DNA from 3 places in the Paraburkholderia sp. GAS448 genome. Region 2 is predicted to be linked to each of the others. Evidence: riboswitches for the same ligand, from Rfam matches in the RefSeq annotation. Region 2 holds a riboswitch; each other region holds the start of a gene.
What was found. A riboswitch is a leader RNA that binds a small molecule or an ion and turns the genes downstream of it on or off. The one in region 2 is predicted to bind cobalamin.
Positions count from the first base shown of each region.

Region 1: another riboswitch for cobalamin. It lies ahead of P3T23_RS01340 (CbtB domain-containing protein); the one in region 2 lies ahead of cobG (precorrin-3B synthase).
Region 3: another riboswitch for cobalamin. It lies ahead of P3T23_RS23675 (TonB-dependent receptor plug domain-containing protein); the one in region 2 lies ahead of cobG (precorrin-3B synthase).

Region 1 covers NZ_JBNDKT010000001.1:297,347-307,533, reverse strand. Annotated here, with positions in the region: gene P3T23_RS01395 (MFS transporter) at 1-419, shown strand, start outside; gene P3T23_RS01390 (hypothetical protein) at 626-1,099, opposite strand; gene P3T23_RS01385 (hypothetical protein) at 1,142-1,591, opposite strand; gene P3T23_RS01380 (lysozyme) at 1,578-2,141, opposite strand; gene P3T23_RS01375 (hypothetical protein) at 2,141-2,710, opposite strand; gene P3T23_RS01370 (hypothetical protein) at 2,711-3,277, opposite strand; gene P3T23_RS01365 (PAAR domain-containing protein) at 3,278-3,802, opposite strand; gene P3T23_RS01360 (PAAR domain-containing protein) at 3,856-4,407, opposite strand; gene P3T23_RS01355 (hypothetical protein) at 4,421-4,978, opposite strand; partial or broken gene P3T23_RS01350 (porin) at 5,477-5,623, shown strand; gene P3T23_RS01345 (histidine phosphatase family protein) at 5,675-6,256, opposite strand; cobalamin riboswitch at 6,305-6,435, shown strand; gene P3T23_RS01340 (CbtB domain-containing protein) at 6,482-6,691, shown strand; gene P3T23_RS01335 (CbtA family protein) at 6,704-7,450, shown strand; gene P3T23_RS01330 (diguanylate cyclase) at 7,950-9,782, shown strand; gene surE (5'/3'-nucleotidase SurE) at 9,974-10,187, shown strand, end outside.
Region 2 covers NZ_JBNDKT010000006.1:330,747-340,933, reverse strand. Annotated here, with positions in the region: gene P3T23_RS15025 (class II glutamine amidotransferase) at 1-282, opposite strand, end outside; gene P3T23_RS15020 (MarC family protein) at 323-985, opposite strand; gene P3T23_RS15015 (DUF3311 domain-containing protein) at 1,448-1,660, shown strand; gene P3T23_RS15010 (sodium:solute symporter family protein) at 1,657-3,135, shown strand; gene cobM (precorrin-4 C(11)-methyltransferase) at 3,238-3,978, opposite strand; gene P3T23_RS15000 (cobalt-precorrin-6A reductase) at 4,049-4,774, opposite strand; gene P3T23_RS14995 (cobalt-precorrin-5B (C(1))-methyltransferase) at 4,771-5,859, opposite strand; gene cbiE (precorrin-6y C5,15-methyltransferase (decarboxylating) subunit CbiE) at 5,859-7,067, opposite strand; cobalamin riboswitch at 7,153-7,331, shown strand; gene cobG (precorrin-3B synthase) at 7,423-8,817, shown strand; gene P3T23_RS14980 (precorrin-8X methylmutase) at 8,810-9,436, shown strand; gene P3T23_RS14975 (precorrin-2 C(20)-methyltransferase) at 9,437-10,168, shown strand; gene cobJ (precorrin-3B C(17)-methyltransferase) at 10,156-10,187, shown strand, end outside.
Region 3 covers NZ_JBNDKT010000013.1:154,335-164,521, reverse strand. Annotated here, with positions in the region: gene P3T23_RS23705 (cobalamin-binding protein) at 1-237, shown strand, start outside; gene cobC (alpha-ribazole phosphatase) at 278-868, opposite strand; gene P3T23_RS23695 (adenosylcobinamide-GDP ribazoletransferase) at 853-1,611, opposite strand; gene cobT (nicotinate-nucleotide--dimethylbenzimidazole phosphoribosyltransferase) at 1,646-2,701, opposite strand; gene P3T23_RS23685 (ABC transporter ATP-binding protein) at 2,722-3,555, opposite strand; gene P3T23_RS23680 (FecCD family ABC transporter permease) at 3,552-4,598, opposite strand; gene P3T23_RS23675 (TonB-dependent receptor plug domain-containing protein) at 4,643-6,583, opposite strand; cobalamin riboswitch at 6,672-6,922, opposite strand; gene P3T23_RS23670 (ATPase) at 7,142-7,504, shown strand; gene P3T23_RS23665 (cell division protein ZapA) at 7,501-7,815, shown strand; RNA gene ssrS (6S RNA) at 7,926-8,107, shown strand; gene P3T23_RS23655 (EVE domain-containing protein) at 8,227-8,685, shown strand; gene P3T23_RS23650 (SIMPL domain-containing protein) at 8,903-9,634, shown strand; gene lgt (prolipoprotein diacylglyceryl transferase) at 9,735-10,187, opposite strand, start outside.

The DNA of each region.
Region 1 (10,187 bases), on a different contig from region 2:
TCGGCGCGGTTGGGCTGATCCTGATCGCGCGCCGCTCGGACCGACACGGCGAACGTCGCCGGCATTTCGCGGTGTGTACGATTGGCGGCGGCATCGCGCTGTCGCTGCTGACGCTGCATCTGAGCAGTTTTCCCGCGATGCTGGCGATCCTGTCGGTGGCGGCAGTGCTGATTTTCGCCGCGCTGCCGATCTTCTGGACGGTGCCGTCCGGCTATCTGTCGGGCAACGCCGCCGCAGCAGGGATCGCGCTCATCAGCAGTATCGGCATTACGAGCGGGATCGTGAGCCCCTGGGTGATCGGCCTCATCAAGGTGCACACGGGCAGTATGGATAACGCGCTGTATCTGTTGACGGCGCTGCTGTTCGCGAGCGGTGTTGCGTTGTTGCGTGGTGTGCCGCGCGAGTCGCGTGCAGGGTGAGCGCCCCGACATCAACGATGTTCACTGCGGCTGGGCGGCACACCACGTCCACCCGCCGCGAATCGACCACCGCAATTCGACGGCCGAAAGCGGTGGAATCTCGATGCGTGCAAACGACTCGGGCGAAGCACCGAGCGCATGACGCTCGAATGAAAAACCCCGCGGAAGCGGGGCAATTGAATTAGCCATGAATGGCACAGTTAGTCTTAACCGTTCGTGATCGAATATAGATCGAGCAGAAACTCGTTTTGTTGCTTTCTAATCGAATAGTGGCAACGTGCCGCCATAACATCATATAATTCTATATGGTCTCTTCGCATTCTTTCTTTCTGTGACGGATATTCAAGTTTAATCGCGAGATCGCAAGCCTTCGCCGCATCGTCTTGCGCTCGCATATATTGGTTCAATTCAGCCTTGTTTGCGCTAGTAACGCCGCGCGCTAACGTGATTGCATTGGAAACCTTCTTGTTATCAGCCTCCAGACTCTTAGCATGATGTTCGTAACAATCGAAATCTCCGAACCCACCACCGCCAAGGTGCTGCATGCAGTTAGAATCATTGATGTCCTCATCGGCATATATCGACTGAAAGCCACTTATAGCCACTGCTACCATAAGGCACTTGGCCGATTTATATAACAATGCCTTTCCCATGTCGCCCACCATGACTGACTGTTTCAAGAAAACACGTATAAAACCCCGTCGAAACGGGGTTGAAACGATCTATTGATTTTCGCCAAGCGCCTTGCTAACCGCAGTGCATTTCGGAACCTTTGATGTTTCCATATCATCAGGGCAAGCTAGCCATTTGTAAAAATCCAATTCCTGCGATGCAACCTTCGCGCGGCACGCTGCCACCTGAAAATCAGTATCAGGCGAATAATCGCTACTCCAGTCATTGAATGAATAGGCGAATACTAAACAGTCTGACGAAATTTTCTCTTTCCAAAGCTCAAAATTCCTATCTAGTGCGATTTGCTTGTCGCCCAATGTCAGTTTTCTGATGTCCTGATACAGCTTTCCTGCTTCAGCAAGAGTCTTATCCGTATCGGCGCGGGAACAAGCGAGGAAATCATCGCGCGTCTTCGCATTCTTCTCGCAATTCGAATCGGCAAACGCAGACGCGGAAGCAATGATAGCGATCGTGGCTGCAATAATCTTAGTGACTTGCATCGTAGCTTCCATCTTTGAACAGATTCGCCTCGGAGCGACGACGCTTCACAAGTCCATTGGGATGTGCGCCACCGGCCAATGTGTACTCCATGAACTTCGCGGGTACACGATCATAGTGACCCGTGTTAACTAGATTCAATACTCCCTGATTGTTGTGCCGAAGGTTGTAAACGAAGTCAACTAACGCGTCATATTCGTATTGGAACAATGCGACATTGATACGCTGATTTACGATCCGTTGTGGGTCTATCAAGTCGCGGTGCATCAGTTGGTGCCCTTGTGCTTGCGTGATTCCATTCAAGAATGGTGCTTCGGATGGAGCGCCGGATACTGGCCCCATATGAACAAGGTGCCCATATCCAATTGTAGTATTTCCGCCACCACCGGCACCGTCGTTATCATACAAGTGTGCGCGGAATGCTTCCCATGTCTCAATGAATGCTAATCCCGCTTGTGATATTTGCCACGGCTTGCAAAGTCGGCCTGATTGGACATTCACGCATGAATTCGGATTAGTGTTTGTTACTGCGGTAGCGAGTGCATCAGGCATTATGTCTCCTGTTTATGGCCAAGATAAATTCTGATAGATTGAGCGCCTTTTGTTTCATAGCGCCCAGTGCGTCCCTGCGAATCAGTTAAGCCGTGCTGCAAAAGTCCAGACGGCAGACGAACGGTGTAATAGGTCTCGGCAAGTAGGCGACCCTCACCATCCCTGAGCGTGAATTGCTCGTCGTAGTTGACCAGTGGCGCGGATACCGAAGCGGCTGGCAAGCTGGCTGCTGACGCGTCGCTAGTGTCGATGTACTCACAGCTACGCGCATAGACGGATACGACGCGCGGATGCTGATCGCACTTGCAGATTACGATATCGCCGCCAACCGCTTCCTGTGCGCCCAGGATTCCGTCCCAACCGCGCAGATAGTCCGATATTCCCGCACCCGCAACGATTTCACCGAAAGACTGGCAAACTGAACACCAGGCTTGGTGTCCCAGGTGCGTCTGTCCGTGCGACCGTCCGTCCGGGCCTTCGATGGTCGAATGTGGCGCACCGCCGATAACATGGCTGTTGCCCCCGTTGTCGAGCGGATCGCCTTCCACAACTGCATGGTAGACAGTCAATTACGCCTCCCTATGCCCGAGATAGACGCGCAGGCGTTGCGCGCCGTCCGTTTTGAAGCGTGTGGTCCTGCCAGACGAATCGGTGACGCCGTGTATCAGTTCGCCGGAAGGCATGCGGACCGTGTACAAGGTATCGGCGAGCGCCTGACCTGCTGCATCAGTCAGTGTGAACTGTTCGTCATGGGGGAGGCTTTGCACAGGCGCTTTGGCAATGGGGGCGCGTGTTTCTTCGCCCCGGTCGTTGATTATCCATTTACGCCCGTACATGGCGATAATGCGGGGATGCTCGGGGCACTTGCAAAGAACGTTATCGCCGCCTACCGCCTGCCGTCGCCCGCCATTCACACGGTCAATCATGCGGTGTCTGTCACTCACGCCTGCACCGTAGGTAATAACGCCAGTGCTATCGCATGCCGAACAATAGGCTTCGTCTCCGATAAACGCCATGCGACGATATTTGCCATCTTCGCCCTTGATCTTACTCGCCAGTTTGTGCGTGAATACGCGGCTACCTTTGCCGCTTGTCAGCGGATCGTCCTCAACTGCTGCATAGTAGATACCGGTCATCTACGCCTCCCTGTGTCCGAGATACACACGCAGGCGTTGCGCGCCTTCGGTTGCGTAACGCTTGGTGCGGCCCATGTGATCCGTTACACCGTGGACAAGTGAACCGGACGGCAGACGGACCGTGTAATACGTGTCGCGCAAGGCGCGGCCGTTGACATCGCGAAGTGTGAACCGCTCGTCGTGCGTGGTTTGCGTCGCGATACAAGGTGCATTGACGGCGGTACGTGTCGTCGCACTATCATCGACCCATGACCGGTTTTGCGTCGTCGCGATCATGCGCGGTGGATTCGGACATTTGCATTGCAGAATGTCGCCATCAAGCGCGACTTCATGTCCGCAGACGTAACTGCGGCGCGGGCCGCCAGCCTTGGCGATTTGTCCCATGCACTTGCAGGCTTCGCAATACGCTTGTCCGCCTATGTACGCCACGTGGTGGCCCAAAATCGTGCGCGTTACTTCTAGCACATGCGGGACTATGTGGCCCCCTGTCTCGGGCTGATCGCCTACGCAGAGATTGAAACGCATCATGTCTGCATACCTCGCATTTTCAGGCGAATTACATACGCGCTGTCGGTCATTTATGCCTCCCTGTGTCCGAGATAGACACGCAGGCGTTGCGCGCCATCGGTTGCGTAACGCCTGGTGCGGCCCATGTGATCCGTTACGCCGTGCACAAGTGAACCGGACGGCAAACGGACCGTGTAATACGTGTCGCACAAAACGTGGCCGTTCGCGTCCTGAAGGGTGAACTGTTGACCGTACCGATTGGGCGCGCTATCCGTGCTAGCGGCTCGCGTGGTAGATAGGTTCATACGGCGTTCATAGCCTTCTTCCCGGTCTTCGACCCACGATTCGCCCGCAAGCCCGGCGATGATGCGGGGCGGTGTCGGACACCTGCACAAGACGATATCGTCGTCTAACGCTGCCTCGCGCGTGGTGTGATACTTAATCCGATAGGGGCCGCCCGCCTTGGCAATCGTTCCCATGCTTTTGCACTTCTGGCAGTAGGCGCTTTCGCCAATGAGCGCGGCTTTGTGGCCGTGAAAGCAAAAACCGCTAGTCTGCGTGTAGTCGAGAATCTGGCCGCCGCTCGTCAACGTGTCGCCTACAACAGCGATTCGACGCCTCATGATGTCCCCCCAGTTACTGGCGCGTCAGCGCGACACCGTGTTCGTCAATGGGAACAAAAATGGTAAACGTGAGCGGCTCGCGGTGCGGGCTGTCTGTAATCACGTCGCCGTTATCCAGCAGACTGCCAACGACCGCATACCGGGTCCGCTCAATGCCAGGAATGCCGATACCCGTAATGATGCGTGCGCGGCTTCCGTCCTCATACTCGACATAATCGCCAATGCCCGCGGCGTTGCGGTACGTCCCTTCGACTTGCCATACGCTAGACACTTCGCGCACGACACCGCCCCGTGCCGTAGTTGCACCGCACACGGCGAAACGATCCAGGGGTTTGCGCGGTGGCGGCGTCCAGTTCGCATCGAACAGGCCCGGCACCGTTTCATCGTCGGCGATGAAAACGCCCATTTCCAGGTGTCCCCAAGGCGTTTCGATAATGCGGTCGCCATTGCTGAGATTGCTACCGACCAGCGCGGCGGGGCAGTCCCCCAACACGGCCGCATATCCTGCGCCGTCAATGATGACGGCTTCGCTGCCGTCGCTATAGGTAACGGTATCGCCGACCCGCGCCATTGGAAGCCCGCAAATCTTCGACCGTAGCCGGTACTCACGCGCCCGCCGCGCTCAGTAAGCGCGCCAACCGTTGCGAAGCGATGCAGTGTTCCTTTACGTTCCCGTTCCGACATTTCCAACTCCCCCTTAGAGATAAAAGCGCCCGCAAGCAACGCAGGCTAAGTCCACGAGCAGCCAGTCGCACGATGGGACAGCTTTCGTGTTCAACTTCACTTAACATCTGTACTACTTATTTTTAAATACATGTTTTGCATAAACGTATTGCTCCCCTCAGCCGTCCTGAAATAGTTAGCAGATCAGAGGAAAATTAAACGAACACCGCACTAGAGTATCGCGGCCGGGGTCGGCCCAGGTGTCAACTTTTGTCAAACTATTTTGGCGCGTCATCTTCCGATGTCAAATCGCTCCGCCCGACGCCGCAATGATGGAGTGAGCGGGCACAGTGACAATGTTGGCGGACCGGTGTTATGCCAAGCCGGTAGACCCGAAGACCTCCCTGTGGACTACCTGCTCTCGAAGCGCACCGACGCGTATCTGGAGACGGTGTATCAGCGCGCGTCGTCAGGGGCACCGCCGGTGATCACTACGAGCGATCCGTCATCGAGCCGCAGCCAGTTGCTGATCGCGGCCGGTATCCGCCACCGGGTTCTGATCCCGACCGCGCAAGCGCCGCGACAACCGCGACATCAACGATGTTCACTGCACCTGAGCGGCCCACCACGTCCACCCGCCGCGAATCGAACACCGCAATTCGACGACCGAAAGCGGCGCAATATCGATGCGTGCAAACGACTCGGGCGACGCGCCCAGCGCATGAACGATCGCCGCCCGGATCACGGCGGCATGCGTGACGGCGACGGCCATGGAGGAATGGTCCAGCTCGAGCGCATCGAGCCATGCGCCGACGCGCAGGCGCACCGCCCCGAACGATTCGCCATCGGGAGGCGCCGCATCGGCTTCGCGAGCCCATGCCGCCAGCGCATCGGCCTCTTCGCTGGCGACGTCTGCAAGACGCCTGCCACGCCATTGCCCCAGGTTCATGTCGGCCAGCGCTTCGACGGGGACGGCGGTGAATCCAAGCCCCTCAGCCGTGTCACGCGCGCACGCCGCGGGGCTGCAGAAGACCGCATCCGCCTCACCCGCCAGCGACATCACGCGCGCGCGGCATGCCGCGACCTGGGCGAGACCGCGTGCGTCCAGCGGATCGTCGGTGGGAAACCGTCCGCTGCGCAGCGCCGCCGTTGCAGCGTGACTGATCAACAGCAGCCGTGTCTGCATCCTGTGTCCTTCTGGTTGAAAGTGTCGCGCGCTTTGCTCATTCATCGCGCTGCGCAGCGAAGTTTAGCGCGTAGAATAACGCCACTGAAGCGAGGAAGCCGGTGTAAGCCCGGCGCGGTCGCGCCACTGTAATCGGTTCATCCACAAGCCGAAAGCCAGACCTGAGCTTCGTGTCATCCCTTCCTGTTCGACTATCGGGGCGCGTAACCTCTGGAGAGTTCCGTCATGACTGACACCGTTTTCAAGCCCACTGCTCAACCGACACCGATTCCCCTGCGCGAACTGCTGCCATGGGTGGTCTTCGGCGGCTTGCTGCTGTTGCTCGCACTGTATTTCGTCGGCGCCGAACAGGGCGCGACTTCGCTGGTTCCTGGCATGTACGTGCACGAGTTCGTTCACGACGCTCGCCACCTGCTCGGCTTCCCCTGCCACTAACGGGGGTTCCTGATGGTAGGCAGACTGTTATTGCGCGGGATGCTCGCAGGCATCGCCGCGGGCTTGCTCACGTTCGCATTCGCCCGGGTGGCCGGTGAACCGCACGTCAATCAGGCTATTTCGTTCGAAGAAAAAGCCGCCGCCGCACGCGGCGAAGCGGCGGAGCCGGAACTGGTCAGCCGTGAAACGCAGGCGGGTCTCGGCCTGCTGACTGGCGTGGTGGTCTATGGCGCGGCCCTCGGCGGCCTGTTCTCGCTCACCTTCGCGTATGCGTACGGGCGGGTCGGCAAGCTCGGTCCGCGCGCGTTGTCGGCGGCGCTTGCGGTTGCCGCGTTCATTGCGCTGGTGATTGTGCCGAATCTCAAGTACCCGGCCAATCCACCATCGATCGGCGACCCTGAAACGATCGGCCAGCGTACCGGGCTGTTCTTCCTGATGATCGCGATATCAATTGCCGCACTGGTGTTCTCGCTGAAGGTGCGAAGACGCGCAGTCGTGCGCTTCGGCCAGTGGAACGCGGCGATCGTGGGCGGCCTGGTATACGTCGCGATCATCGCGGCGGTGCAGATCGCGCTGCCGACGATCAACGAAGTACCGGATGCCTTTCCGGCCACGCTGCTGTGGCACTTCCGCGTTGCGGCCATCGGCATGCAGTTGATCATCTGGACGACGATCGGCCTGTTGTTCGGCTGGCTGGTCGAACGCAGCGAGCGCGCGCAGCACGGGGGGCGCGCAGCTGGCAAGTCGGCCTGGCTGTAGCGGGCTGACTGCTTTGGGCGCCCGGGCTGCGTCGCTGCACAAGTCGTGCAGTTAGCCGAGCGGGCGCCGGCTTCACCGGAACCCTCGGCAGCCGTATTCTTCACAACCTTTAGCAAGTCCAATCCCTTCCGCGTGTTTCTGACGCCGAACCCGACCGTGTCGCCGCGGTTGCGTTCGGCGTCTTGCCATTGTGCGGGACATTGTCTGAGCCCGCGCGGCTGGCGCCCGCAAGTCCAGGGTTAAATTGCTTTCAATGTGAAAGTCGCACGAAGGAAGTCTCAAGATCCGGCGCAACCTGCCGATAAGCAGATGCGTAGGGGCGGTTTACCGCTTCTCCCTGATGGGGTCTGGGGCGATGTCCGGAACGTCCTGACTCCAGCGAAGCTGGCGTATCGTCCGCGGATTTCCGCGGATAGCAAGAAAAAGAATCAGAGAGAGCGAATAAATGGGGCTGTCATCCGAAGGGCCAACTCCTGGGTTCAAGGCGTTTGCTGAGTCATTGCGTTCACGCCGATGGGCCGCGCCGCTCTGGACCCTGTCGCTTGCGTTCGTGGTGACGATGCTCACCTGCATGGCGAGCGGGGCACTCAAGAGCATGGCCGGCGAAATCGCGCCGATCTGGCTGACCAACGCGGTGCTGCTCGCGCAGATGATGGTGGCGCGGCCGGGGCGGGTGACCTGGGTCTTTGCCGGTGGGCTGGCGGGCAATCTCGCGGCCAATCTGCTCGGCCTGAGTCTCGCGGTCTCGTCCTCCTACACAGCTGCCGACATGCTCGAAGTGCTGGTGGCGTTCAGCTTCGCGCCACGTATCTCGTCGGTCGTCGAACTGATCCGTTCGAAGCAACTCGTCCGCTTTCTCGCTGGCGCCATCCTGCTTGCGCCCGTCCTGTCGGGGCTGGTCGCCGTAACCTTGCTGCGCGGACAACTCAGCGGAAATATGTTGCCGAACCTCGCCAACTGGTTCATTTCGGATGCGCTGAGTCTCGTCCTTTTCACGCCGGCGGCAGTGGTCTTCTGGACCGGCGAAGTAAAAGGCCTCTTGCACCCCGACCGCCGCTGGAAGACGGGGCTGCTGTTGCTACTGGTCTGCGTCGTGACCACGGGCGTATTTGGGCAAAACCGTGTTCATCTGCTTTACTGGGCGCTCCCGCCGATCGTTCTGCTGGCGTTTCAGGCCGATCTCGCCGGCGTGCTGCTGGGTTTGCTGCTATGCCTTGCGATCGCGGTCACCTTCACGATGCGCGGCTCGGGGCCGCTCTGGATGTTTCACTATCAGAGCATGGAAGGGCGCATCTTCGCGCTGCAGCTGTTCCTGCTCGCGGCGTTGGGCATCGCGCTGCCGATCAGCGTCACCCAGTCATTGCGCAACCGTCTCGTCGGGCTGCTGCGCGAGGGTGAGCGCCGCTACCGGATCCTGGCGGAGAACGCGACCGACATCGTGATGAGCATGTCGCTCGACGGCCGTCTCACCTATGTTTCGCCGCGCGCGAAGGCCGTCATGAAATGGGCGCCCGACGATCTCACAGGCGTGTATTACCCGGACCTTGTGTTGCCCGAGGATCGCGAGGCGCTGGCCGCCACCATCGGCCGGCTGGCACGCGACGCGACGGAGGCTTCCCAGGTAAGCCGCTTCCCGTGCCCGGATGGCCGGATTCTGTGGATGGAAACCTATCTTCGCCCGGTGATCGATCCGTTTTCCGGCGAGCCCGAAGCACTGACAGCGACGGCCCACGACATCACCGAGCGCAAGGTGGCAGAACAGCGCCTTGCGGAAGAGCGCAGCGAGCTGCAGGGACTCGCGTTCCGCGACGGCCTGACGGGGCTTTTCAACCGACGGCATTTCGATCGTGAGCTGGGGTTCCAATGGCAGCAGCAGGCGCGCACGGAAAGTGAGCGCTCGCTTGCTGTGATCATGGTCGATGTCGACGCATACAAGAGCTATAACGACCACTACGGACACCAGGGCGGCGACGATTGTCTGCGCACCATCGCTCAGGCAATCGCCAACCTGGCGAGACGGCCCGCTGACGTGATGGCCCGTTACGGCGGTGAAGAATTCGCACTGATCCTGAAGGAAACCGGCCAGCAGGACGCGTTGCTGGTAGCCGAACGCATCCGGCAGGGCATCGAGGCGCTGCAGCTTCCCCATGCGGCGAGCGGCGCAGGCATCGTCACGATCAGCGTGGGTGTGGCGGCGCGGCGCCCGTGCGAGGGTGGAACCGCAAGCGAGCTGGTGGCGGCTGCGGACCGGGCGCTGTATGCGGCAAAGAAAGGCGGCCGCAACCGCACCTGTGTGGCGGACATGTATGACGTGGGCGATGTGACAGCGTGAAGGGGCTTCAGGCCGACCCGGATGGAACGGGTCGGGTAGGCGTCGACAGCGGATATCCACGAGTCATCTGCAATTGCGTGCAACCGGTGCATTGGGCGTCGGCCGCACATCTCTCTATCCGGGGACGCCACGATCTCTGGAATAATGATCTGCTCGTGACATGATGTCCGGATCGAAAGGAGAGCCTCGCGATGTCCCTCGCTGAATCCAAAGTGCCCCGCGTGCTGTTGACGAACGACGACGGCATCGATGCCCCCGGTCTTGCCGTGCTCGAAGCCGTCGCGGCCGAGCTTGCAGACGAAGTCTGGGTGGTCGCGCCTGAGCACGATCAGAGCGGCACGTCGCATTCGATCAGTCTGCACTCGCCGCTACGCGTGACCCAGCAGGGCGAGCGGCGCTTCGGCG
Region 2 (10,187 bases):
GGGCGTATCCGTTGCGGCGCGAATGTGCGCGACGAAGAGCGGCGCCTTGATCGCACGCGCGGCTTCGCGCAGATTGCGGTCGCTCCACGCGGGCTGGATGCACCGGTAGCGAAACGGAATATCCGTAGGATGGCCGTACCAGCCCACGCCGAAGCCATCGCCGTTGGTCGTCGTGTGGCCCATGCGTGAATGCAGGCTCTGGTCGATCAGCGAATGATCGGCGCGAAACAGCACTGCTTCGAGTTGGATGGGGTTTCCTGTGTAAGCCAGCCAGCGACACATGATCCGTCTCCTCTGATACGCCTGCGCGACGGGCTTTACCTCACCGTAGCTGGGCAATCGGCGTCAGAAACTCCTGAAGGCCCGTCAGCATGATCTGCACGCCGATGCAGAGCAGCAGGAACGACGATACACGCATGGCGACCTTTGTGCCATCGACCCCAAGATAACGCGCGAAGTGCGATGCGCGGCTGTAGACAAGGTAGACCACGACGGCGATCAGCACTGAAATGGCGATCGATGCAATGGACGACACGACGAAGTCCGAGAGCTTGCGCGTGCGGTTTGCATTCAACGCGATCGCCGTCGCGATCGAGCCTGGACCCGTCGTCAGCGGCACGGTGAGCGGGAAAAACGCCTTCGACATCGCGTTATCCGCATCGACGTTTCTCACCGCCGTTGCATTGGGCCGGACCTCTGGCGCGTTCAGCATCTGCCAGCCGGCGACCGCGACCGCAAGCCCGCCGCCGATGCGCAGTGCCTGAATCGAGATGCCGAAGAAATGAAGTACCGGGGTGCCCAGAAAAAACGCGACCAGCAGCACGATGCAGGCGTTGATGGCGACTTTCTTCGCCAGTGCGGCCCGTTCTTCATAGGTCAGCGTGTCGGTCCGGTCCAGGAAAACGAACGCGATGCCAAACGGGTTGATGATGGCGAGCAATCCCGTGAAGCCGAACAGGATGTCGGAGATCAGGCTCTGTACCATGTGTGCGATCCGCGTATGGCGACTGGCTCGCACCGCCCTCGTGGAAGCGGATCGAGCAGCCGGTTGTTGTACGACAGGAGGGCATCGATACACCAATCGACACGACATCCCGCTTACTTTTCACCCGCGCCGCGCCGCCTTCGTTTGACGCAATGCAGAATGTCAGGCAGCGACCTGAAATGTATCATCGGGCGACCGTAGCAGGAACGGTTGCAGCATCGATGCCCTCACTCTGTCACGAAGTCTTTGGCGACATCCCCGGCAACCTGTGTACGCAAAACAGACAGCAAGGCCAGATTACCGCGGATCGCCGGACCCTTTCGATTCGCCTTCAGTATTTTTGATCGCCTTTACGGACGGGATGTATCAGGCATAAAGTCGCCGCGATAGCACGCGTTCATCACGGCGTCGCTCTCCGGAAAAGAACCACGAGACGTACCAACCGCATTCGAGGAGTCGTCCATGCCTTTGCGTTTGCTGGCTGCCTTACCCTTCATTGGTATCCTGCTTGGTGTTCCCTTCGTCAACCGCGTCGAGCCGCTCGTGCTCGGCATGCCGCTCGTCCTCGCCTGGATTGTGATGTGGGTCGTGCTCGGCGCTGCGATCATGGCGATCATTTATGCCTTCGACCCAGCCAACCGCGAACCCGTCGACGAAGCCGAGGTGCACTCATGAGCAGCGCACTCATCCTGATTGCGGCCGTGACGGCGTTCGCACTGTTCCTTGGCGTGCGTGCCCGGCGCGGGCACGACATGAACCTCGAGCAATGGACCGTCGGCGGCCGCAGCTTCGGCACTGCGTTCGTGTTCCTGCTGATGGCGGGCGAAATCTACACGACGTTCACGTTTCTCGGCGGCAGCGGTTTCGCTTACGGCAAAGGTGCGCCGGTCTATTACATTCTGGCCTACGGGACGCTCGCGTACATCCTGTCGTACTGGATGCTGCCGCCGATCTGGCGCTACGCCAAGGCGCAACGGCTTGTTTCCCAGTCGCACTTCTTCTCCCGCAAATACGATAGTCCCGCGCTGGGCGTGCTGGTCGCGCTCGTCGGTGTCGCCGCGCTGATCCCGTATCTCGTGCTGCAACTGAAGGGGCTCGGCATCATCGTCGCGACTGCTTCGTATGGCGTGATTTCGTCGACCGCGGCGATCTGGATCGGGGCGGCTGTCGTCACTGCGTACGTGATGGTTTCAGGCGTGCGCGGATCGGCCTGGAACTCGGTGGTCAAGGATGTGCTGATTCTTGCGATCGTGCTGTTCCTCGGCATCTATCTGCCGATTCATCACTACGGCGGCCTGAGCGACATGTTCCGCGCCATCGACGCCGCCCGTCCCGGCTTCCTGACCTTCCCGGCCAAGGGTTCGAGCGTCTCGTGGTTCCAGTCGACGGTGCTCCTGACCGCGCTCGGCTTCTTCATGTGGCCGCACACGTTCGGCTCGATCTTCACGGCACGCGACGAGCGGATCTTCCGGCGCAACGCGATGGTGCTGCCGCTTTATCAGTTGATCCTGCTGTTTGTGTTTTTCGTCGGTTTTGCGGCAACGCTCAGGGTGCCGGGTCTGAAAGGCGGCGATATCGACCTGTCGCTGTTCCGCCTGTCCATCCTGACGTTCGACCCGTGGCTCGTCGGCGTGATCGGCGCGGCGGGCGTGCTTACGGCGCTCGTGCCGGGCTCGATGATTCTCACGAGCGCTTCCACGCTTCTGGCGAATGACGTCTACCGCGGCGCGTTGCAGAAGAAGGCCTCCGACGCCACGGTGGGCAGGCTCGCGCGTCTGCTGGTTCCGGTGGTCGCACTGGTTGCGGTCACCTTCACGCTCAACGGAGGGGAGACGATCGTCGCGCTGCTGCTGATGGGATACAGCTTTGTCACGCAACTGTTCCCTGCCCTGCTGTGCAGTCTCTTCAAGCGCAACCGGGCGACGAAACAGGGTGCGTTCTGCGGGATTCTGGCGGGTGTGGCGGTTGTCGCCTTGACAAGCACGATGCACCTGAGCGTGGGGCAACTGTTCCCGTTCCTGTCCGATGGCTTCAAGGACGTGAACATCGGGTTTCTGGCGCTTGCTGTGAACGTGATCGTGTTCATTGCCGTCAGCGCCGTAACCCAGCCGCGAGCGGCAGCAAAAGCTTCACACGCCCATCTGCACTAGGCCTTCCCGCAAGTATCGTTCGTCGCGGCTTCCCTGCTTTCGCTTGAAGCGGATCAGGGCGCCGCAACGGATCGACCCACGCGGACCAACGCCGCCATTCCGTCAGACAGCCTGTCGATGAGTCTTCGCATACAGTGAGGAATCGCTGAACGCATCGGCGTCCAGCACTCTCCCGACGAGTATCAGCGCCGTGCGCTCGATCTGCGTGCCCCGCACCTTTTCACAGATGTCGGCCAAGGTCCCGCTCACGCGTTCCTCGTCGGGCCAACTCGCCCGATAGACGACCGCAACGGGACAATCCGCGCCGTAGTGCGGGAGCAGTTCATCGACGATTCTGGCCAGATGTCTTACGCCCAGATGAATTGCCATCGTGGCGCGATGCCGCGCGAGGTCGCCGAGCGACTCGCCTTCCGGCATCGTCGTCTTGCTCGCGTAGCGCGTCAGGATCAGTGTCTGCGAGACGTCCGGCAACGTCAGTTCGCATCCGAGCGAGGCCGCGCACGCAGCCGTCGCCGTCACGCCCGGCACGATTTCGTATGGAATGTTCAATTCCTTCAGCCGGCGAATCTGCTCGCCGATTGCGCCGTACAGCGAGGGATCGCCCGAATGCACGCGCGCGACGTCCTGTCCTTTCTCATGCGCCTCTTCGAGCAGTGCGACGATTTCGTCGAGATTCAGTTCAGCCGTATTCACGACGCGCTCCGCGCTATTGCCTTCGAGCACGGCTTCAGGAACCAGCGACCCGGCATACAGGATGACCGGGCAACTGCGCACAAGTCGCTGCCCCTTGACCGTGATCAGTTCAGGATCGCCCGGCCCTGCGCCGATGAAAAATACCGTCATGTACGACTCCGTGATTCGATCCGCGTGAATTGCATGATGATCTGCACGCGTTTTGAGTGTGTTCAGTGCTTTAGGGAAGCTCAATTCGCAACGCGCCGAGCAGATCAGCCGGGCCGTCGAACTCGCGATCCACCGCCGCCAGTGTCGGACGACGCAGCATCACGACCGGCAAACCGAGCGCGCGCGCCACCTCCAGTTTGGCTTCGGTCGCCTTGCCGCCGCTGTTCTTGCTGACCACCACGTCGATCCGATGCTCGTCGAAGAGCCTGCGTTCGCCATCGACGGTAAACGGCCCGCGGGCATCCATCACGCGGACGCGTGCGGTACCCGCATGCGCGTCGAGACAGCGCACGATCCAGAACTGATGGACGGGCACCTCGTCGAGATGAGCAAGCGCCTCGCGCCCGAGCGTGAAAAGCGGTCGATGGAACGAAGCAAGTGCGGCGACAATGCCAGCCCAGTCGTCGACCACGCGCCAGTCGTCGTCCGCCTGCGGCTGCCAGGGTGAGCGCCGCATGCCCCAGCACGGAATGCCAGCCGCCGCGCACGCAGCCGCGGCATTGGCACTGATCTGCGCGGCATACGGATGGGTTGCATCGACCAGCAGTCCGATGCCCTCCGCCCGCAGGTAATCAGCCAGCCCCTCGCGTCCGCCAAAGCCACCGACACGCACCGTGCAAGCCAGATCCGCCGGCACCTTGCCGAGACCGGCAAGACTATAGACGTGTTTGGGACCGAGTTGCCGTGCGATCTGCAGCGCATCGCCGGTGCCGCCGAGCAACAGGATGCGTGTCATTGCGCGACGCCCGTGATGTTGCCCTGCCGGTCGATGGTGAACATCTCGACCTTCACGCTCGCCGGCACGATATCTCGTGCCACCCGCAACGCGTGGCCGCACACGATATCGCCGAGCGGGATGCCCGCAGCGCGCGCGATCGCCATCGCCTGCTGGCTGGTGTTCGACGCACGGATCGCGTCCTGCAACGAGTCGTGCGCGCCGTGCTCCGCAGCCCACGCCGCGAGTTGAGCGAGATCGATACTCGAGTTGCGGCTATGCAGATCGAGATGCCCCGCGGCGAGCTTGCTGAGCTTGCCGAAACCTCCGCACACGCTCAGGCGCTCGACGGGCGCGCGACGCACATGCTTGAGCACAGCGCCGACAAAATCGCCCATCTCGATCAGGGCGATATCGGGCAACTGGTAATGCTTGCGCATCGCCTCTTCGCTTGCATTTCCTGTGCACGCGGCGATATGCATGTAGCCGTTGGCCCGCGCGACATCGATGCCCTGATGAATCGACGCGATATACGCCGAGCACGAAAACGGCCGGACGATGCCCGTCGTCCCCAGAATCGACAGCCCGCCGACGATGCCAAGCCTCGGGTTCATTGTCTTCAGCGCGAGCGCCTCGCCGCCTTCGACGCCGACCGTCACTTCGAATCCGCCCGCATAGCCCTGTTCGGTGGCAAGCTCGGTGAGGTGCGTCGTCATCATCTGACGCGGCACGGGGTTGATCGCGGGTTCGCCGACGGCCAGCGTCAGCCCGGCGCGCGTGACCGTGCCGACGCCGGGGCCCGCATGAAAACTCACGCCTGGCTCCGCGCGCAGGCGCACGCGGGCGAACACCACGGCGCCATGCGTGACGTCGGGATCGTCGCCTGCGTCCTTGATCGTGCCCGCTTCCGCGCCGTCGCCGGTCAGGCGGCAAAACACGAGCGGCATCGGCACATGCTGGCCCTTCGGCAGGACGATTTCGGCCACGTCGCTTGCGACGCCTGTCAGCAGCAGCCGCGCAGCGGCGAGCGACGTCGCCGTCGCGCAGCTGCCGGTCGTATAGCCGCTGCGCAGTGGCGCGGGCTGTTCGGGGGTTTCGTCACGCATCACGGCTTGCGGGATTCGAGCAGGGTAATCGGCAACGCCTGGCGCCATGTATCGAAGCCGCCGAGTGGTTGCGCCTGCGCAAGCGCGATGCGCGTCAACGTGCCGCCATGGCTGTCGCGCCACGCAACCAGCGCCGCTTCGCCCTGCAACGTCACGGCATTGGCGACCAGCCGGCCGCCGCTTTTCAGCCGCTCCCAGCATGTGTCGAGCACGCCGGGTACCGTCACGCCGCCACCGATAAAGATCGCATCGGGCGCAGCGAGCCCGTCGAGCGCGTCGGGCGCCCGGCCAGCGACGATCTGCAACGCCGGCACCCCCAGCGCATCGCGATTGTGTTCGATAAAGCGCTGACGTTCGGGATGGGCCTCGATGGCAAGCGCCCGGCAGGATGGATGCGCGCGCATCCATTCGATGCCGATGGAGCCGCAACCCGCGCCCACGTCCCACAGCAACTCGTTTGGGCTCGGCGCAAGACGCGCGAGCGTGATCGCGCGGATGTCGCGCTTGGTCAGCTGGCCGTCGTGCATCCAGGCATCGTCGGGAAGCCCGCTGGTCAGCGGCAGCACGCGGGCATCGTCCGCCGCACGGCATTCGATGGCGATCAGGTTCAATGCGGCGATACTGTCGGCGCTCCACGCCTCGGCGCGACCGTCGATGCGCCGCTCCGCCGCGCCGCCCAGATGCTCCAGCACGATCATCCGGCTGGGGCCGAAGCCGCGTGCGCTGAGTTGCGCCGCGATCGCAGCGGGCGTGCCGCCGTCGCTGCTCAGGACGAAAAGGCGCGTCCCGTCGTGCAGATGCGTATTCACGCTCGCCAGCGGCCGGCCGACCAGCGACACCGTCGCGACGTCCTGCAACGGCCAGCCAAGACGCGCGGCCGCAAGCGACAACGACGACGGCGCGGGCAGCACACGCAGCTCGTCGGCGGGCAACTGGCGCGCGAGCGTCGCGCCGACGCCAAACAGCATCGGGTCGCCGCTTGCCAGCACGCAGATCGAGCCGGCCGCGTGACGATGCGCCAGCACGGACGCCACGTCGAACGGCCGCGGCCAGGGCTCGCGCCGGGCGCGCAGACGCGCGGGCAGCATCGCAAGATGGCGCTCGCCGCCGTAGACCACGGACGCATCGAGCAGTGCGCGTCGCGCCGTCCGTCCCAGACCGGCAAAACCGTCATCGCCCATCCCCACCACGGTCAGCCATGCCGGCATGCATCCCTCTCCATTCTGAATCCCGATATCTCTGCTGCGGCGCGCCAACCAAGGCCGCAGCGTACTTGCATTGTTCGAAAAAAGGCATAATACAGCGTTCGCCGGTGCCCTTCGGGGCCGAAGAGGGAACACAGTGCCACTGTGGCTGCCCCCGCAACTGTATGCAGCGAGTCCGCACTTTACCCGCGCCACTGGTTCGACCGGGAAGGCCGGTGCAGACGACGACCTGCCAGCCAGGAGACCTGCCGGCGAGACTGTTCGTGCCAGCCAACATCGGGCGGGGTGTACCGATGCCGCAGCATTGCCCCTTTCGCGGGTTGCTCGGGCCGTCGCGCGACGCTAACCCGGTGCCCCCTTGAATCACACTTCGTCTCCCGCCGTATTGCCCGCTACGCTGCGCCCCTCGGCCTGTCCCGGCCTGTTGCGCATCGTGCCGGCGCGCGACGGCGGTATCTGCAGGATCAAACTGCCGTGCGGAGAACTGCGTGCGCCAGAGGCACTCGCGATCGCGGACGCCGCGCGGCAACACGCATCCGGGGTGATCGAGGCGACCAATCGCTCGAACCTGCAGATACGCGGCGTACGGGCAGGCCACGAAACGGCGCTGATCGAACACCTGCTGGAAGCGGGGCTCGGGCCGCGCGGCGGCGCAGAGGCCATGGATAGCATGAGCGCCAGCGCCCGCGACGACATCCGCAACCTGATGACAAGCCCGCTCGCGGGACGAGACCCCCACGCGTTGATCGACACGACGCCGCTTGCGGCGCACATTCTCGCGCTGCTGCAAGGCACGCCGCGTTTCGCCGCGCTGTCCCCAAAATTTGCACTGCTGCTCGACGGCGGCGAGCGGCTCGCGATGCTCGATCATCCCCACGATATCTGGCTTGCCGCGATGCCCGATGGCGCTCGCGTGCGCTTCGCATTCGGTCTGGCGGGCTGCCCGCCTGTTGCCGGAAGTGACGCCGCACCTCCTCCAGCGCTTGCCGCGGTCGAGCCATCCGAAGTGCCAGAGCTTGTCTGCGCGCTGCTGGACACGTTCCTGGAGCTGGCTTCCCCCGACGACACCCGCATGCGCAACCTGCTCGCGACACATTCTTCGGACACCATTCTGGAACGCGTGAAGCGGCGAGTCAATTTCACCCTGTTGCGCGAGCAATCCGTAGAGACGTGGCATCGCGCTCCTGCTGACGCGTCATTTCGACTCGGCGCACATCAGCAAATTGCAAACGGTTTGTGGCATGTGGGCGGACAGCCGCCGCTGGGGCGTCTGGACTCGTCGATGCTCCATGGCCTTGCTGGGCTTGCTTCCGAAGCCGGCAATGGAACACTTCGCATGACGCCCTGGCAAGGTGTGCTGTTACCGGACATCGAGCCTCATGCCGTGCCGGGCGCGCTTGAACGACTCGCGTCATTAGGACTCGCCTGCGAACCAGCCGATCCGCTCACACGCGTCATCGCCTGTGCCGGTTCGACCGGCTGCGCGAAGGGCAACGCCGACACAAAAGCCGACGCACGCCTGCTCGCCGCGCGGCTGCCCGAGCGTGTCGAAGTGCACCTGAGCGGCTGCCCGCGTTCATGCGCGGCGGCCCATTGCGCACCCTATACGCTGCTCGCAGTCGCGCCAGGACGCTACGACCTTTATCGTCGCGATGGCACACCCGGATTCGGGCAGTGCATCGCGCACCATCTGACAATCGAACAGGCCGCCGACTCTCTGGAGCGGTTGGCCCGGAGCCCCCTCGATGCTTGATTACATTCGCGACGGTCAGGAGATCTATCGCCAATCTTTCGCGACGATCCGCGCGGAGGCCAACCTGAGCCGGATTCCCGCCGACCTCGAAAAGCTCGCGGTGCGCGTCATCCACGCGTGCGGCATGGTCGACGTCGTCGACGACCTGCGGTTTTCGCGCGGAGCCGGCACAGCGGGCCGCGAGGCACTCGCGCGCGGCGCGCCGATTCTCTGCGATGCGCGCATGGTCGCTGAAGGGATCACGCGTGCGCGTCTGCCGGCCGACAATCCGGTTATCTGTACGCTGGGCGATGCGTCGGTGCCCGCGAAGGCGCGCGAAATCGGCAACACGCGCTCCGCCGCCGCGCTCGAACTGTGGCGCCCGCACCTCGCCGGCAGCGTGGTCGTGATCGGCAATGCGCCCACGGCGCTGTTCCATCTGCTCGACATGCTCGATGCCGGCGCACCGCGCCCGGCGCTGATTCTTGGCTTTCCGGTGGGTTTCGTCGGCGCGCAGGAATCGAAGGCGATGCTGGCTGAAGAGAGTCGCGGCGTCCCTTTCGTGATCGTCGCGGGCCGGCGCGGCGGCAGCGCGATGGCGGCTGCCGCGGTCAACGCACTCGCGACGGAGGTGGAGTAAATGACGGTACGAGGACGTCTCTTCGGACTCGGCGTCGGCCCCGGCGACCCGGAACTGATTACGCTGAAAGCGGTGCGCCTGCTCAAGGCCGCGCCGGTCGTCGCCTACTTTGCGGCGAAAGGAAAAAAGGGTAACGCGTTCGGCATCATCGAAGCGCATCTGGACGATGCGCAAACGCGTCTGCCTCTCATCTACCCCGTCACGACCGAAGCACTCGAACCGCCGCTGTCCTATGAAACGGTGATCGCCGACTTCTACGACACCGCCGCTGAATTCGTCGCCGCCCATCTCGACGCCGGCCGCGACGTCGCGGTGATCTGCGAAGGCGACCCATTCTTTTACGGCTCGTACATGTATCTGCACGACCGTCTCGCTGCCCGTTTCGAAGCCGAAGTGGTGCCCGGCGTGTGTTCGATGCTCGGCGGCGCGGCCGTGCTCGGGTCGCCGCTCGTCTATCGCAACCAGAGCCTTTCGGTGCTGTCCGGCGTGTTGCCGGAAGATGAACTGAAGCGGCGGCTCGCCGACTCGGACGCCGCCGTCGTGATGAAGCTCGGCCGAAACTTCGACAAGGTGCGCCGCGTGCTATGCGAACTCGGGCTGGACGGGCGCGCGCTTTACGTCGAACGCGCCACGATGACAAACCAGCGGATCGTGCCGCTTGCCGAAGTAGATCCGATGGCGTCGCCGTATTTTTCGCTGCTCGTGGTGCCGGGGGAAAAATGGCAAGGATGATGAACGTGCCCGCACCGGC
Region 3 (10,187 bases), on a different contig from region 2:
GCGAATCCGGAGGTGATAGTGACCGCGTCGCGAGGGGCTACCGCACCCGACACGCAATTGCCGCAGCTCGACAAATGGCGCGCGTGGCCAGGCCTCGCGGCAGTGGCGCACAACAACCTCTTTGCGATCGATGGTGACCTGATCAGCCGCCCCGCTCCGCGTATTGCGCAGGGTGCGGCGCTGCTGTGTCGGGATCTGGAGACGGCGCGCTCAAGAAGAACGGGTTCAGGACAGTAAGCCCCGAGCACTCGAATTCGCGCTACAAGACGACGCGGCCTCAAGCATTCCAGCGTACGAGCGCCCACTGCCCGGCCGCATCGCCGCCTCGCAGCCATGCCACACCGGCGAAGTCGATCGACCAGGACAGACAACGGTCAAGCGGGATCCCTAGCGCGATCGATGCCAGCACGCGAATGACCCCCGCGTGCGTGACGACGTGCACGCATGCGTCATCAGTCTGCGCCTGCATGTCATCGAACCATTCCTGCACTCGTGCGCTGAACTGGGCAACGCTCTCGCCGCCATGTGCGCGGGCGTGCTGAAGATCGGCAGCCCATTCGTCGAGCAACGCGCGGTCGATTGAGTCCCAGCGTTGCTGTTCCCACGCGCCGAAATCCATCTCCTGCAGACGCGGGTCCACGCGCCACTGACAACCGCAATAAGCTGCCCACGATTCAGCCACCGACGCGCAGCGTCCAAGCGGACTGGTCAGCGTAACGTCGGGGGCCGGTACTTCGAGCTGCGCAAAGCGACTCGCCAGTGCTGAGACACAGGCCTGCGGTTCGCCTGCAAGCGGTACATCGCTGCGACCATAGCAAACGCCGGCCTCGACCGCGACCGCCGGATGACGGATCAGAACGAGATCCATGCAAGCCCCGTCAGATAGATCGCAAGTTCGAAGACCTGCTGTGCAAAGCCGAGGCAATCGCCGGTGTAGCCGCCGATGCGCCGCACGAAATAGCGCGCGAGGGCGAGGCGAAGTGCGATCAGCACGACAAGCGTGGCGCAGCCCGCGCGCCAGTCTGGCCAGAAAAGCCATGGCAGTCCGAACACGGCAGCGAGCGCTAACGCACCCGGCGTCATGCGCTGCGCAACGGGCCTGGCCTTGCCTTCGGGCCGCACGTAATCGAGCGTCGCCAGATAGCTGATCGCGCAGGCGCGGCTCGCCGTGTGCGCCGCCATCATCAGCCACGCAGCGCGCAGTGGCGGCAGCGAAGCTAGCGTCTGCCATTTCAACGCGAGCGCAACCACGAGCGCAATGGCACCGAACGCACCGATGCGCGAGTCATGCATGATGCGCAGCACGTCGTCGCGCGTATAGCCGCCACCAAATGCGTCGCAGCAGTCTGCGAGACCATCCTCGTGAAACGCGCCGGTCAATAGCAGCGTCGCAGCCATCGACAGCAACACGGCCACGCCCGCCGGAAACACGCGCAACGCCGCGAGATAAACGAGCGAGCCAACCCCGCCCACCAGCGCGCCGACGAGTGGAAAATACCGCGCCGCCGCGTTGAGATAGTGCGGTTCATAGCCGACCCAGCGCGGCACCGGTACCCGTGTGAAATAGCCCAGCGCAGTAAAGAAATAACGCAGTTCGGCAAGCGGATTCATGATGGCGCGGCCTCTACATCCGTATGCGATTGGCTCAGGCGTCGCGGTCAGCCACACCGGCGGATTCGAAACTCGCCATCTCGTTGATGAACGCGACTGCCGCGCGCAACAACGGCAACGCCAGCGCGGCGCCGGTGCCTTCGCCCAGCCGAAGATCGAGCGAGAGGAGCGGAACCGCACCGAAATAGTCGAGCATGCGCCGATGCCCAGCCTCATTCGACGCATGAGCGAACACACAGTAGCCGCGCACCTCAGGCGCAAGCGCATCGGCCACGAGCAGCGCGGACGTCGCGATGAAACCGTCGACGAGGATCGTCATCCGCTCCTGCGCCGCTGCGAGGTACGCACCGGCCATCATCGCAATCTCGAAGCCGCCGAAAGTGGCGAGCACGTCGAGCGGGTCGGCGCTGACGGCGTGCATGGCAAGCGCCGACGCCAGCACGTTGCTCTTCTTCGCGAGACCGGCGTTATCGAGACCGGTGCCGCGTCCGACGCATTCGTCGATCGGCACGCCACAGAGTCGACTCATCAGGCACGCGGCCGCCGACGTATTCGCAATGCCCATCTCACCGAGGCCGATCACATTGGTACCCAGCGCCGCGTGATGGCGCACGCGTGCCGCGCCGGCCTGCATGGCGGCGAGCGCTTCTTCACGCGTCATCGCAGGCTCGTGCGCGAAGTTTCGCGTGCCTCGCGCGATCGGGATATCGACGAGTACATCCGACGGCGGCAACGGCGTCGCCACGCCCGCATTGACGATTTCGAGCGTGAGCCCCGCGACACCGCTCAGCGCATTGATCGCCGCTCCGCCCGCAAGAAAGTTACCGACCATCTGCGCCGTGACGGCCTGCGGATACGGACTCACGCCTTCGTGCGCGATGCCGTGGTCGGCCGCGAATACGATCATCGCCGGACGTTCGATGGTGGGATGCGTCGTGCGCTGGATCATGCCGATCTGGCGCGCGAGCGCTTCGAGACGACCGAGGCTGCCGGGCGGCTTCGTCTTCGTGTCGATGATGCGCTGCAAGTCGTCACGCAACGTCTGATCGAGCGGTTCGACAACCGGCAACGCGAGTGGAGAAGAGGTCATGTTCATTTTTCGTTGAGGGATTATTGGTGTCCTGATGCATCGCCCGGCGCATGCGCAGGGTACATCGCGGGAACGAGTGCTTCATGGTCGCCGTCGCGGATCAGGATGAGCGGATAACCGAAGGCGCGGCTCGCGAGCGCCGGTGTCAGCACGTCGCGCGGGGCGCCCGCGTGCGCGCCGCCGTTTCCTTCGAGCAGTAACGCGTGTGTCGCAAAACGGCGTGCAAGGTTGAGGTCGTGACATGAAAAGATGACGGTTCGCGGTGTGTGCCGCACCCACTTCGTCAACGCTTCGAGGCAGTCGATCTGGTGATGCAGGTCAAGATGCGATAGCGGTTCATCCAGCAGCAACAGCGGCGCATCCTGACACAGGACCGCTGCCAGCGCGACCCGCTGACGCTCGCCGCCCGAAAGCGACAACACGTCACGCGTCGCCAGCGGGGCAAGGCCCAGCGTATCGAGCGCCGCGTGCGCCGCCGCGCGATCTTCGGCGCCTTCCCACCCCCAGCCCGAGAGATGCGGAAAGCGGTTGAGCATCACGATGTCCAGCACGCTCGCGCTGAACGCGTCGTGTTCGCCCTGCGGCATCAGCGCCCGGCGGCGTGCAAGATCGACTGGCGACCAGTCCGCGACGCGCAGGCCGTCGACTTCGACATGGCCTGTTGCGGGCGCAAGCAATCCGGCAAGCGCCGAGATCAGCGTCGTCTTGCCGGCACCGTTCGGTCCGGCGATGCACCAGGCTTCGCCGGCATAAAACGTGTGCGTGAAATCGTCGAGCAACGTGCGTGCGCCTGCACGCAACGTCACATGTTGCGCACTAAGCGCAGGCGCGTTGCGGGAAGGACGCTTCATCATCGCCGCCTGCGCAACAGCATCCACAGGAAGACGGGCACGCCCGTCAACGCCGTAATCACGCCAACCGGCAATTGCGCCGGTGCGATCACGGTGCGCGCAACCAGATCGGCGCCCATCACGGCGACGCCTCCGGCAAGCGCGGCTGCGGGCAGCAGCATGCGCTGGTCATTGCCGAAGCAAAGCCGCAGCATGTGCGGCACCACAAGGCCGACGAAGCCGATGGTGCCGCCCGTCGTGACGGCAGCGGCCGCTGCCAGCGAGGCCACGAGGTACACCCGCAAACGCAGCCGCATGACGGAGACACCAAGCGCGTGCGCGGCCGCATCGCCGCGCAGCAGCACGTTCAGTTGCGGGGTAACGGGCACGATCGCGACGAGCCCGACCAGCAACGCGGCAAGCGCGACCCAGGGCGCGCCGCCGCCGTTCAGGTCGCCGGTGAGCCAGAACAGCATGCCGCGCAGACGGCTCTCCGGTGCGACGCTCAGCAGCAACGTGATGACCGCGCCCCAGCCTGCTGCAATCACGGCGCCCGTCAGCAGCAAACGCGGCGACGTGTCCTGCGGCTCGCCTCGCCACAACTCGCGGCGTGCCAGGCCCAGCACAAGCAGGATCGACAGCAATGCACCGGCCAATGCGCTGGCGTCGACGATCCACCATGCGCAACCCGCGATCATCGCGATCAGCGCGAAGCTGGCCGCGCCGCCAGACACGCCTAGCACGTACGGTTCGGCGAGCGGATTGCGCAGCAGCACCTGCAACAGGGCACCGGCAACGGCGAGCAATGCGCCGCACGCGAATCCGGCAAGCGCGCGCGGCAGGCGCAGGCTGCGGACGATTTCACCCGCGAGATCCGTCGATGCCAACTCGCTGCTGCCATGCCACGGCAGCAGCGCAGCCAGCACGCGCACCGGCGAGACGGGCACGCTGCCAAGCATGAGCGATGCGACAAACACGAGGAACGCCAGCACGCCGAGCACGAGCCAGATCGCGGCCGCGCGCTTCGCGGTCATGCCGGCAACGGTGCGTAGTGCGAGGCGACTCATGGGCGTGGTTTCAGAAGACACGATGGCTCAGTACACCATGCGCATCACTGCTGCTGCCAGCCGAGCGTGAGCCAGGCGCCGCGTCGTGGCGTGTTGTATGTGTAGGCCAGTTCATAGTCCTTGTCGAAGAGATTCTGGATCTGCGCGGCCACGTACCACGCCTTCGTGATGTTGTAGCGCGCGGAGAGGTTCACTACACCATAGCCGCCGAGGGTATTGCCGGTATCGTCGCGCTCGCCACTTACGATCCACTCGCCGCCCACGCGCCATCCTGCAACGTCGCGGTTCGCCGAGAGCGATGCGAAGCGGCGCGCGCGCCGGTTCAGATCGGTGTTCGTGTCTTCGTCGACGGGATTCTGCACCGTCAGCGAAGCACGCACGTCAGTCTTGCCCAGATGGCCGCTCCACGATCCTTCGAGCCCCTGCACCTTCGCCCGCCCGACGTTCTGCGCGACATACACGCCCGGCGTGACCTGTTGATATTCGATCAGGTTCGTATGGCGCGTCTGGAACGCGGTCAGTCGCAACACGCCCAGGGCATCCGATGCGTACTGCAACGCCGCTTCAATCGAATGACTGTGTTCCGGCTGGATGGACGGATTGCCGCTCTCCGGAAAGTACAGATCGTTGAAGGTCGGCGCGCGGAATGCATCCGACCAGCTTGCGGTCACCTTCCAGTGCTCGTTCAGATCGTAGCCATAGCCGAGATAGTAACTGTTCGCGCCGCCGAAATCGGAGTACTGGTCGCGCCGCACGTTTGCCTGGAACTGGCTGCCGCCGAAGCGCCCCGTATAGCCGATAAACCCGGAGTCCACGTGACGGTCGGGCGCGCCGTACTCATCCGAATCGAGGCTCTGGTCGAGATGCTCGTAGCCTGCCTGGACCTTCTGCTGCGGCGCGAACGTGAAATCGTTCTGCCACGTGTACTGATGGTTGTCGGTGTTGAAGTGGTCGGTATAAAGGCCGTTCAACGCCGTGGTGCTGCGATCGTTGCCCGTCGCGACGACGAAGTGCGTCGTCCACCAGTCGGTCACGCGACCGTTCGCGAATACCGAAGCCTGCTGAATCCTGCTGTATAGATTGTTGAGATCGGTGGGCGCGCCGAACGGATCGTCGAAGCTGTCGTTGCCGTTCGACTGGAAATAGCGGATGCCCGCGTCCCACCTGTCGTTGAATGTGTGGCGCAGCGATGCCGAGATGCTTTCGTTCAGATAGCCATTGGCGTTCGGATTGACCGGCGCGAGCGCGGGATCGATCGACGAAAAGCCGTCGGTTTTTGTCCGCGCGAGCGACAGGCTGAAGGTCGTCGCGCCGTCCCTGTCGAGCGCACCGTTCACACCGGCCTGCTGGCTTTGCGTGTGATAGCTGCCATAGCCGACGGAGAAATTGAAGCGCGGCGGATGATCACCGCCGTCCTTCGTGAACACCTGCACCACGCCGCCAATCGCGCCGGAACCATATAGCGCCGACACATTGCCGTTCACCACTTCGACGTGATCGACCTGATCGAGCGGGATCTGCTCGATCTGTGCACTACCGAGGCTGACCGAATCGACACGCACACCATCTATCAACACGAGCGACTGCTGTGCCGAAGCGCCCCGCAGGAACAGACTCGCGGACGAACCCGGGCCGCCATTGCGCACGATCTGCGCGCCGGGCGCGAGTTGCAGCAAACCCGGCAGATCGCGCGCCGTGGTGTCGGCGATGTCCTGCTGGTCGAACCGCGCGGTCTGAGGGATCGCGTCGGCGAGCGGCTGCGGGCCGCGCTCCGCAGTCACGACGATCGGCGTGAGCGTGGTGCTGGCGGGCTTCGTGGCGGGAGCGGCCGTTGTGCTGGCGGTTGCAGTGTCGCCGGGCGCAGCCGACGGCGCCGTATCCTGCGCAAGCGCAGGCGCTTCATCCGTCGTTGCGGGCAAGGCCTGCGCGCCGAGCGGCAAGCCGGCCACGGCGAGTACTGCCGTGCCGGCGATGGGCGTGTACATCCGGTTGATTCCTGTGGATAGCGTGCCTGGCCTGCTTCCCCGCAAGCCGATGCGTAACAGGGCGGTCCGCCGGCGTGAAGCCACGCAGACGACGCCCCTCACTCTGGCCGGTATCCGGGCTGGCGACACATCGACCCGCCTTCCCACGCACGAATAGCGCAGTGGCATCGCGCGCCTCGCTGGAGGCGCGCCCAGGTCGACCTGCATGACATCATGCGGTCGCTTACCGTTGCGGGGGCAGCACAGGTTGGCTCGTCCTGGCGGACGCGGCTTCCTGTTTCCCGTTTAACTGCGCACGATGTGAAAACGCGCGCGGGCACCAAAGTGCCGCAAGTGTAGGAGCGGCCTCCTGGGGCGTCAAGAAAGGTCGATTCCTGCAATTCGCGTGCGCACGTCGCGTGCAATGCGAGCAAAATTTCTGCATGCCACAGGCACGAAACTCGCTCGAAACACGCATAAAACAGGTATAAAGCAGAGCTGTTACGTCTCGAAACGAGACAATTGTCGGAAGCTGTCACATTCCGCGCTAAAATGCCGTGTCTTTAGAGGACGCAGCACATGCTCACCGAACTCGAAACACTCTCACAGAATATTGGCCGGCTGATCGAAATCAGCCAGCGTCATCACGAAGCGCGTCGCGCGCTTGAACAGCAGCTCGCCGACGCTCGCGCAGAATGCGAAGCCGCGCGTGCCGAGCTCGAGCAGATGCGCGAAGAGCGCAACGCGCTGCAGGCGGAGCGCGATACGCTTTCATCGAAGATCGACGACGCCCAGGTGCGCCTGAACGCGATCCTCGAAAAACTCCCGCGAGCGAAAGCTCACGCCGAGCCGGACAATCAACTTGATCTGCTCGCGTCGTCGCAGCAGGAAGTCGAAACTGAAGCCGGCGGCGACGTCACCCGCCACGGAGAAAACGCATGACCGCAAAGCAGATCGAAGTCTCGATCCTCGGCCAGCCCTATCGTCTCGCCTGTTCGCCGGAAACCGAAGCCGCGCTGCTCGAAGCCGTTGCGCGCGTCGATGCAGAGATGTCGAAGATCCGTTCGACCAGCAACGTTCGCGGCCAGGATCGCATTGCCGTCATGGCTGCGCTGTCGCTGGCATCGGAACTGCTTAAGCTGCAGGCTAGCGTACGTCATGGAGAATCATTTCCCGCCGAAGAAATCCGGCGTACAATGCACTCAATGAACGAACAGCTGGGCGCAGTGATCCAGCAGTACGGTGTGCAGTAAAAGTTATTCAGAGGCAGGCCATCTGGAACATCGGGCCCGCTTCGGATTCAGAGCAGTTCGCGAGGTCACCCGAGGTAACCTCGAGCGTCTGGATCCAGTCAGTTTTGTCAGCTTCCCTGCCTGGTTCGCCAAGGTCATATATTCCTTGAACCAATGCCATGTGCACGGTTGCGGAAATTTGCAGCACGGGTGTGCGCGTCACTCCGTCTGATGTACCCGAAGTGCTGCTAACTGCGACCAATTCTGAACTCCCGGTTCAGGATGCCGGCCTAGCGGCTATGGCGGGGACCTATTCAACGGCATCGGACAATCGTCCGATGCCGTTTCCGTTTGTAGTGTTCCTTCCGCATCGCTAGCGCCGCGTCACGCATTGCGCTTATCCTGTGTTCTTCTCAACGTTCAAATCGACTCATGCGCTACTGGCTAATGAAGTCCGAACCGGACGAAGCAAGCATCGACCACCTCGCCAACGCCCCTCGGCACACCCTCCCCTGGACGGGCGTGCGCAACTATCAGGCGCGCAACTTCATGCGCGACATGATGCAGGTGGGCGACGGTGTTCTCTTCTATCACTCGAGTTGTCCGGAGCCGGGCATCGCCGGGATTGCCGAGGTATCGTCGACGGCCTACCCCGACCCTACCCAGTTCGATTCGAAAAGTCCGTACTACGATCCGAAATCGAGCCGCGAGACACCGCGCTGGATACTGGTCGACGTGGTCTTCAAGAAGAAGATCCCGTTGATTCCGCTCGCAAAGCTGCGCGAATATCCTGCACTTGCGGACATGCGTGTGCTCGCCAAAGGCAACCGGCTGTCCATCACGCCGGTCACTGAAGCCGAATGGCGCTTCATTACGAAGCAACTCGCCTAGCTGCTATGCGCGACATCGCGCGGCATCGCCTGACCGGACCGTCGCGCAGAGGAACCAACCTGATCTTACAGCCGCCTAACTGAGTCGCAAGCACCGTGCCACTCCGATGCACGGTGCTTGCATCGCGACAGCCTCGACGGGCGCCCGGTTGGACTTCAAGTGCCTGCCGCCCGATATAGGGCATCGCGTACAACCTGCCCAAGAAAGGAATCAAACGATGACCAGAAAACACGCACTCGCCTTCGCTCTCGCTGTCGCGTCCGCGGCGCCGCTCGCGTTGTCGCTGGCGCCAGCAACCGCCCACGCGCAGACTGTCGTGCAAAATCCGCCGTCGGGCGTGTTGTCGCTGTCGGCGCAGGCAAGCACCGAAGTGCCGCAGGATGTCGTCAACATCACGCTGTTCTATGAACAGCAAGCGAGCGACCCCGGTTCACTCACCAGCACGCTCAACGAGCGCGCTGACGCGGCGCTGCAAAAGGCGCGCGGCGTGGCTGGCGTCACCGCGCGCACCGGGGCATTCTCGATCTTTCCGTCAACCGATCGCGACGGGCGCATCTCGGCGTGGCGTGGCCGCACAGAAGTACAACTCGAGTCGCACGACTTCGCTGCGGCATCGAAGCTCGCCGGACAGATGTCGTCGATCATGCAGGTCGGCAATGTGTTGTTCTCGCTGTCGCCGGAAGCGCAGCGCGCCGCCGAACAGAAGCTCACCGGTCAGGCGATCGCGTCGTTCCGTCAGCAGGCCGCTTCATCGGCACAGGCGTTCGGCTACAGCGGCTACACCATTCGCGAAGTCAACGTCGGGCATAACAGCTTCATGCCGCGTCCGATGATGATGATGAGCGCCCATGCAATGGGCGCCGATGCCAAAGCCGCCGCGCCGATGCCGCTCGAAGGCGGCACGTCCACGGTGACGGTGAACGTATCGGGTTCGGTCCAGATGAAGTAATACGGTGCGCTCCATTGGAGCGTTTCGTTCATTGCCCGCAGAAGAGCAAAACGCCACGGCATGCCGTGGCGTTTTGCTTTTCTTCCTCTGTGAAGACGCGTCAGTTCGCGCCGACCGCCGATGATTGTTGACGCTTGCCGCGCCGATACGACCACACCAGCAACGCGATGCCCACGAGGACCATCGGCAGCGAAAGCCATTGTCCCATCGAAAGCCCCAGCGCCAGCAGCCCGAGAAAATCGTCCGGCTCGCGTGCGAACTCCACGGTGAAGCGGGCCAGCCCATAGCCGATCAGGAACACGGCGGACGCTGCACCCACCGGACGTGGCTTGCGCGTAAAAAACCACAGCACGAGGAACAGCACGACACCTTCGAGCGCGATCTCATACAACTGCGACGGATGGCGCGGCAGCATGTGATATTGCGCGAACACATCGGCCAGATGCCAGCGCGTCGTCAGTTCCGGATGCGTGGCGAGCCAGCCGGCGTCCTCATTGGCGGCGCCCGGAAACAGCATCGCCCATGGCGCAGACGGATCGGTCACGCGCCCCCA